DNA from 3 places in the Pseudoalteromonas sp. MB41 genome. Region 3 is predicted to be linked to each of the others. Evidence: predicted binding sites of a transcription regulator. Region 3 holds the regulator's gene; each other region holds the start of a gene.
What was found. Region 3 encodes NrdR, which represses ribonucleotide reductase genes. Its sites were predicted from a motif close to AAACACNANATNTNGTGTTT; they were not measured.
Positions count from the first base shown of each region.

Region 1: the regulator NrdR is predicted to act here: its motif matches at 1,071-1,090, upstream of nrdA (class 1a ribonucleoside-diphosphate reductase subunit alpha).
Region 2: the regulator NrdR is predicted to act here: its motif matches at 1,148-1,167, upstream of nrdG (anaerobic ribonucleoside-triphosphate reductase activating protein).

Region 1 is NZ_JAJJZF010000002.1:202,754-205,023, reverse strand. It holds gene nrdA (class 1a ribonucleoside-diphosphate reductase subunit alpha) at 1-970, opposite strand, end outside; gene LPA49_RS04550 (HAD family hydrolase) at 1,360-2,031, opposite strand; gene ubiG (bifunctional 2-polyprenyl-6-hydroxyphenol methylase/3-demethylubiquinol 3-O-methyltransferase UbiG) at 2,031-2,270, opposite strand, start outside.
Region 2 is NZ_JAJJZF010000043.1:32-2,301, reverse strand. It holds gene nrdD (anaerobic ribonucleoside-triphosphate reductase) at 1-688, opposite strand, end outside; gene nrdG (anaerobic ribonucleoside-triphosphate reductase activating protein) at 694-1,146, opposite strand; gene mog (molybdopterin adenylyltransferase) at 1,412-1,939, shown strand; partial or broken gene LPA49_RS21475 (transposase domain-containing protein) at 2,096-2,270, shown strand, end outside.
Region 3 is NZ_JAJJZF010000003.1:240,331-242,600, reverse strand. It holds gene ribD (bifunctional diaminohydroxyphosphoribosylaminopyrimidine deaminase/5-amino-6-(5-phosphoribosylamino)uracil reductase RibD) at 1-841, opposite strand, end outside; gene nrdR (transcriptional regulator NrdR) at 844-1,293, opposite strand; gene glyA (serine hydroxymethyltransferase) at 1,402-2,270, opposite strand, start outside.

The DNA of each region.
Region 1 (2,270 bases), on a different contig from region 3:
CACGGTTATTTTTAAGGACTAATAAGTTTTCAACTTCTAAATGCCACAGCGGGTAGAATAGGGTTGCTGCACCACCACGGACACCGCCTTGAGAACAGCTCTTAACCGCCGTTTGGAAGTGTTTATAAAATGGAATACACCCAGTATGGTATGCTTCACCGTTACGGATTGGGCTACCTAAAGCACGAATACGGCCCGCATTAATACCAATACCTGCACGTTGTGATACGTATTTTACAATCGCAGATGATGTCGCATTAATTGAATCAAGGCTATCACCACACTCAATCAGTACACATGAACTAAATTGACGCGTAGGTGTACGCACACCAGCCATAATAGGAGTCGGCAATGAAATTTTGAATGTCGAAACCGCGTCATAAAAGCGCTTGATGTAATCAAGGCGTGTTTCTCGAGGGTAGTCAGAGAATAAGCTCGCTGCCACTAAGATATATAAAAACTGCGCGCTTTCGTAAATTTCACCCGTTACACGGTTCTGTACTAGGTATTTCCCTTCAAGCTGCTTTACAGCGGCATAGCTGAAGTTTAGATCACGGTTATGATCAATATACGCATCTAACTCGTCAATTTCTTGCTCAGTGTAATCAACGAGTAAGTGTTGATCATAACGTTTGTCTTCAACCAGTTTTGTAATGTGGTCGTATAAACGCGGCGGCTCAAATTGACCATACGCTTTCTTACGTAAATGGAATACAGCTAAACGAGCAGCAAGGTATTGATAATCAGGGGTATCTTTAGAGATCTGATCGGCTGCTGCTTTAATGATAGTTTCGTGAATGTCGTCAGTACGAATGCCATCGTAAAATTGAATATGTGATTTCAATTCAACTTGTGACACAGACACATTATTTAGACCTTCGGCGGCCCAAGCGATGACGCGATGGATCTTATCTAGATCAAGTGACTCTTTACGGCCGTCACGTTTGCTTACAGATAGCTGTTGGTTCATAGTTTTGCCTGTATTCCTTGGGAAATTATATTTTTAGTGACAAAGGTATTCTTAATTATAATTATTATTAGCACCAGCATGAGTCAATTGAATAACATTTAGCCACAATATCTGGTGTTCTTTAAAACGCAGATCACAAGATAGTGTGGTCTGCGATCATTTGCAAGGGATAGAAATGCCCCATTTTGTGGATAACTATTGGATAAACGAATTGTGTTAGTAAGCATTAACCTTTGATCATTCATTGATGATGAAATTTGTAAAAATCAACTCAAGATCTACAAAAATTATCGTTTTTAAAAATAATTTCTGACTGTTTTTTTTATCAACAAAGTTTGCTTAAAACTCAACCCAATCACAATATATGGTGTTTTAACTTAAAACTAACACTATATATGGATAAATCCATCAGTTGGAGTTTGCCAGTTAAAATCTGCGCCCCAGCTCAGTGCGGTATCCACACTTGGTATATAACCCCAAAGTGCAGTTGCACTGTACATATTGGCAGCTTTTGCTGCTTGTATGTCGCGTTCGGCATCACCTATGTATAAGCAACGCGTTGGATCAACATCGAGCATGTTTGCAGTATGAATAAGTGGCTCTGGCGATGGTTTAGCAACTGCTAAGGTATCACCACTCACGACAGCCATGGCATTAGCAAGGCTTGGGATAGCTTGCACCAATGGCTCGGTTAAAAAGCCGGGCTTATTGGTCATGATCCCCCATTTAATGCTGTTTTGCTCAAGTGAGGCGAGAAGTTGCTCTATGCCATTAAAGCACTTGCTATGAATCGCAATGTCTTCTGCATAATAGTCGAGCAGTTGCTGCCTTAATGCTAATTGTTCAACGTCGGGCCATTTATCACCAAAGCCGACCTCTAATAATGCATTGGCCCCATTTGACGCTGCTGGGCGATAAATGCTTTTATCAACAGGCGCGATATTCGCATCTGCTAATACGCGATTTAATGCGCCGCCAAGGTCATCCGCAGTATCGAGTAATGTGCCATCTAAATCAAAAATAAAGGCATCAAAAGCGATATCAGGATTACAACCAGCCATTAGGCAAGTTTCTCAAAATGAAGAATGTAATTAACACTCACATCATCATTTAAACTGTATTGCTTAGAAAACGGATTATAGCTGAGGCCTGTGCTTGCTCTTACTTTTAAGCCTGCATCTTCTGCCCATGCAATTAATTGGGCGGGTTTTATAAACTTTTTATGGTCGTGCGTGCCTTCGGGCACCATTTTTAATAACTTTTCAGCACCCACAATGGCGTATAAATACGCTTTAGGTGT
Region 2 (2,270 bases), on a different contig from region 3:
ACGACCAATCTGGAGCCGTCATATCAGGAAACACAAAATGACCAAACATAGCCTCAAAGTATGCACTATCGTACAACGAGATATTCCAAAATACGCTTTGATAACCTCGTGCAGCAGCGGGTTGATTTAAAGCGTACACGACGTGCTGTAAGTGATTTTCTATCTGTTTATAGTGAGTAACTAAATAATCATCGCCGTAATCCTTACGCGCAAAGTAATCAAAATACATTAAAAATTCGACCGTCGCGACAGCCCCTGCAAACTGCGCGCTAATTGCAAAAACAAGATTCACAAAACTGCCGCAGAACGATTCTAAATGCTTGGGTGCCTTAGACTCTCCCCCTAATTTGGTTAGCCCATCCAATAAAAATGGATACATGGTGATAGAAGTACAGTAAGGCTTTAAACTCGTTTCATCATGCACATAAATTTCATGATTCTCAATTTGTCGAAGGTACTCTTTGCCCAATGACTCGCCGAAAAGCGCGGTTATTTTATTACTAACCTGAGTGCGATTAACGTGAATGAAAAAGTCTTTCATTATTTCTGATTCTAGCGTCGCTATATTTTTTAATGTCACATTTGCATTCGCATCCACTTTAGAACCATCGGCCGCATTCTTGGCCTGTGTATAGTTTTCGATGAAACGCATTTTTTCTTTTAATTGTTCACAATTCAGCATAGACATTTTTGTTATCCTTTTAAAAATAATGAGTTAAGTACCTTACCCGAAGCAATTTCAATAAATCGTTGATTAGTTAAATGGCTCGCCAGGCCACCTAATTCAGCGACATAACGGCCCGTTTTTACATAAGTCAGCTGTGCTTTTAATTGCTCCGACACATCCTCAAGCCCGGTATACAAACACGTTGCTAAGCCTTGCTGCGTTGCTAACTTTAAAAAATAAACTAAATCACCTTCCTGCCATTCTCCGCCAAAAAACACCACACAAGTTATCAAGTGCTTATAGCGCTCAAGTAACCCTAGAAAGCGTTGCGATGTTAACCGCTCACCATGCTTTGGATCCCATGTATCAACGCTATGACACCCAGGACAGCGCAAGGGGCACCCCGTGCACACAAAGCCTAACGCAATGTGTCCGGGGACTTCTTGAAAGCACACTTGGGGTTCTAATACATTAAACATAAACCACTACATATTGTGTTTTAAATTTCAATATGATCAATATATAGTATCAACACCGTTTTAAGCCAGTTTGAAACTTGATCTAGATCAAAGCAGCTTAGTTCTGCCAAAAGAACAAAATGGGTAGCCAATCAAAACCCCCTCCTGTCAAAAATAAAATGCAGCGAAACGGAGCGCCCCCCAAACACCTCTACCTACTTTGGAGGAGTTACCTTTACCCATCACTTTGCTAGAGTGCGAATAAATGAATTGTAAAGAGATGAAAATGACTGCGAAAATTGGAATTTTGACTGTTAGTGATCGCGCAAGCCGAGGCCAGTACGATGACTTATCGGGACCCGCTATCACCGATACATTAAATGACTATTTAAGTTCGCCATGGCAGGCATGCTATCGATTAGTCGAAGACGAGCAACATTTAATTGAAGCGGCATTATGCGAGCTTGCCGATCAAGAACAATGCGCTTTAATCATTACCACAGGTGGAACGGGTCCCGCCAAACGAGACATAACCCCCGAAGCCACAGAAGCGGTGTGTGACAAAATGATGCCAGGATTTGGTGAGTTAATGCGTACTGAAAGCTTAAAATACGTGCCAACGGCTATACTCTCTCGACAAACAGCGGGGATAAGAGACCGCTCATTAATTATTAACTTACCGGGCAAACCCAAAGCGATTCGTCAATGTCTTGATGCCGTATTTCCTGCGGTGCCTTATTGTATTGATTTACTTGAAGGGCCTTACTTAGAATGTGATGAATCTGTGGTTCAAGTATTTAGACCTAAGTCATAAATAAGGTTTGTCATAACGTTAAAACATCCCCTTAGTTAATAACGAAAAAAGCCAGCTTAAGCTTAATGCAGATCAGTTAAGCATATTTTTATGATCACTTGACTGATCTTTTCATAGCTTCACAATCCGATATTAGAAATAGTATCGGATTTTTTTATGTCTCTAATTCAACACTTCGATGATATGTCCTCCTTTTTAGATGATGTACATACACTCGACAAACTTAAGCAGGTTCTTGACCCTGATATTCTTGAACAAGCATTTGAACATGCGGGAGTTGCCACTGTTCGCAGAAGGCGGTTACCGCTAGAAGCTATTATGTGGTCTGTAA
Region 3 (2,270 bases):
CTTTATTCTTGTTAGCTGCCACCACTTCGTGTTTTACAAAATGTGGCCATTGCTGCTGATTATCAAGCTGTGTTGTGAAAATAATCACCGGACTCTCAATACTAAATAAAGCGAGATCTGGGGTGAGTCTGTTTTGCGAATCGATAATCACACGTGTTGGCTGACGTATCGGCAATGATGTTGGCATTGCAAATGGCAGCTCTTCAGTACGCACATTTAATTTGGCGTTATCACTGATAACAGTATCTGCACCACTCAAAATTGCGCAGCTTTGTGCGCGAAATGCTTGAACGTCTTGGCGTGCTTGCGGACCCGTGATCCATTTACTTTGACCGTTATTAAGTGCCGTTTTTCCATCTAAACTACAGGCCATTTTACAGGTAACAAAAGGCAACCCTGTTTCCATTCGCTTCAAAAAGCCTTTGTTTAAATCGCGCGCCTGTTGCTCAAGTAACCCAGAGGCAACGTCAATACCTGCATCAGCCAATATTTGTAAGCCACGGCCACTGACTGCTGGATTTGGGTCTACCATTGCAGCAATCACTTTACTTACACCAGCCGCTTTTAGGCCTTCAGCACAGGGCGGAGTACGACCATAATGACTGCAAGGTTCAAGCGTCACATAGGCTGTTGCCCCTTTGGCATTATCGCCAGCAACGGCCAGTGCATTCACCTCGGCATGACCCTGCCCGGCAAGTTGATGAAAACCCTCACCAACTATATGGCCGTCTTTAACAAGTACACAACCCACATTAGGGTTTGGCGTCGTGGTAAAACGGCCCTGTTTGGCAAGCTCAATAGCGCGTGCCATATAAATGCTATCAAGTTCAGTGAACGACATGCTTAATCACCTAAACGGGCAATTTCTTCGCCAAACTCACGAATATCTTCAAATGAGCGATATACTGAGGCAAACCTAACATAAGCTACTTTATCAAGCTTTTTGAGCGATTCCATAATACACTCGCCGATTAAATGGCTTGAGATTTCACGCTCTCCGGTGGCACGTAGCTGTGATTTAATCACGTTAACGACTTCTTCGATTTGCTCTGTACTCACTGGGCGTTTTTCTAATGCGCGGTGCAGACCATTTAATAATTTGTCTTCGTTAAAAGGTTCTCGACTACCGTCTTGCTTTATCACCCTTGGCATAACAAGTTCAGCACCTTCAAAGGTGGTAAAACGCTCGTGACATTCGTTGCATTCGCGACGGCGTCTAACTTGGTGACCACCGCCAACAAGTCGTGAATCGATTACTTTAGTATCTTTTGCTGTGCAAAAAGGGCAATGCATAAGGTTAAACTTCCGTTTATAAAAAACAAAAAAAGACCGCTTAGTAAGCGGCCTTTATAATAGCAAAAAACAACACTATTGTTATCTTAATTACGGTTTAACCAGCAATTAAGCGTAAACAGGTAGTTTTTTACAGATTGCTTTAACTTTCTCTTTTACTTCTGCTTGTACTGATGCATCGTTGATGTTGTCTAGTACGTCACAGATCCAGCCAGCAAGTTCTTTAGACTCAGCTTCTTTGAAACCACGGCGCGTAATTGCCGGAGAACCAATACGAAGACCCGACGTTACAAACGGTGAACGTGGGTCATTTGGTACTGAGTTTTTGTTTACTGTGATGTTTGCATTACCAAGGGCAGCGTCAGCATCTTTACCTGTGATATCTTTATCAATTAGGTCTAGAAGGAATAAGTGGTTGTCTGTTTTACCAGAAACAACTTTATAGCCACGCTCTTGTAACACTTCAACCATTGCTTGTGCGTTTTTAACCACTTGCGCTTGGTATGTTTTGAATTCAGGCTGTAATGCTTCTTTAAACGCAACCGCTTTAGCAGCGATGATGTGACATAAAGGACCACCTTGGCCACCCGGGAATACGGCGCTGTTAAGCTTTTTATAGATCTCTTCATCACCACACGCAGAAACAATTAGACCGCCACGAGGACCCGCTAATGTTTTATGAGTTGTTGTTGTAACAACATGCGCGTGAGGGATTGGGCTTGGGTATACGCCAGCCGCAATAAGACCTGCAACGTGTGCCATATCTACGAATAAGTACGCATCCACTTTATCAGCGATTTCACGGAACTTAGCCCAATCAACGATACCTGAGTATGCAGAGAAACCCGCAATGATCATTTTTGGTTTGTGCTCTAGTGCTAGTGCTTCAACTTGAGCGTAATCAATTTCGCCCGTTTCTTCATTTAGGCCATATTGAATTGCGTTGTACGTTTTACCAGAAAAGTTAACGTGTGAAC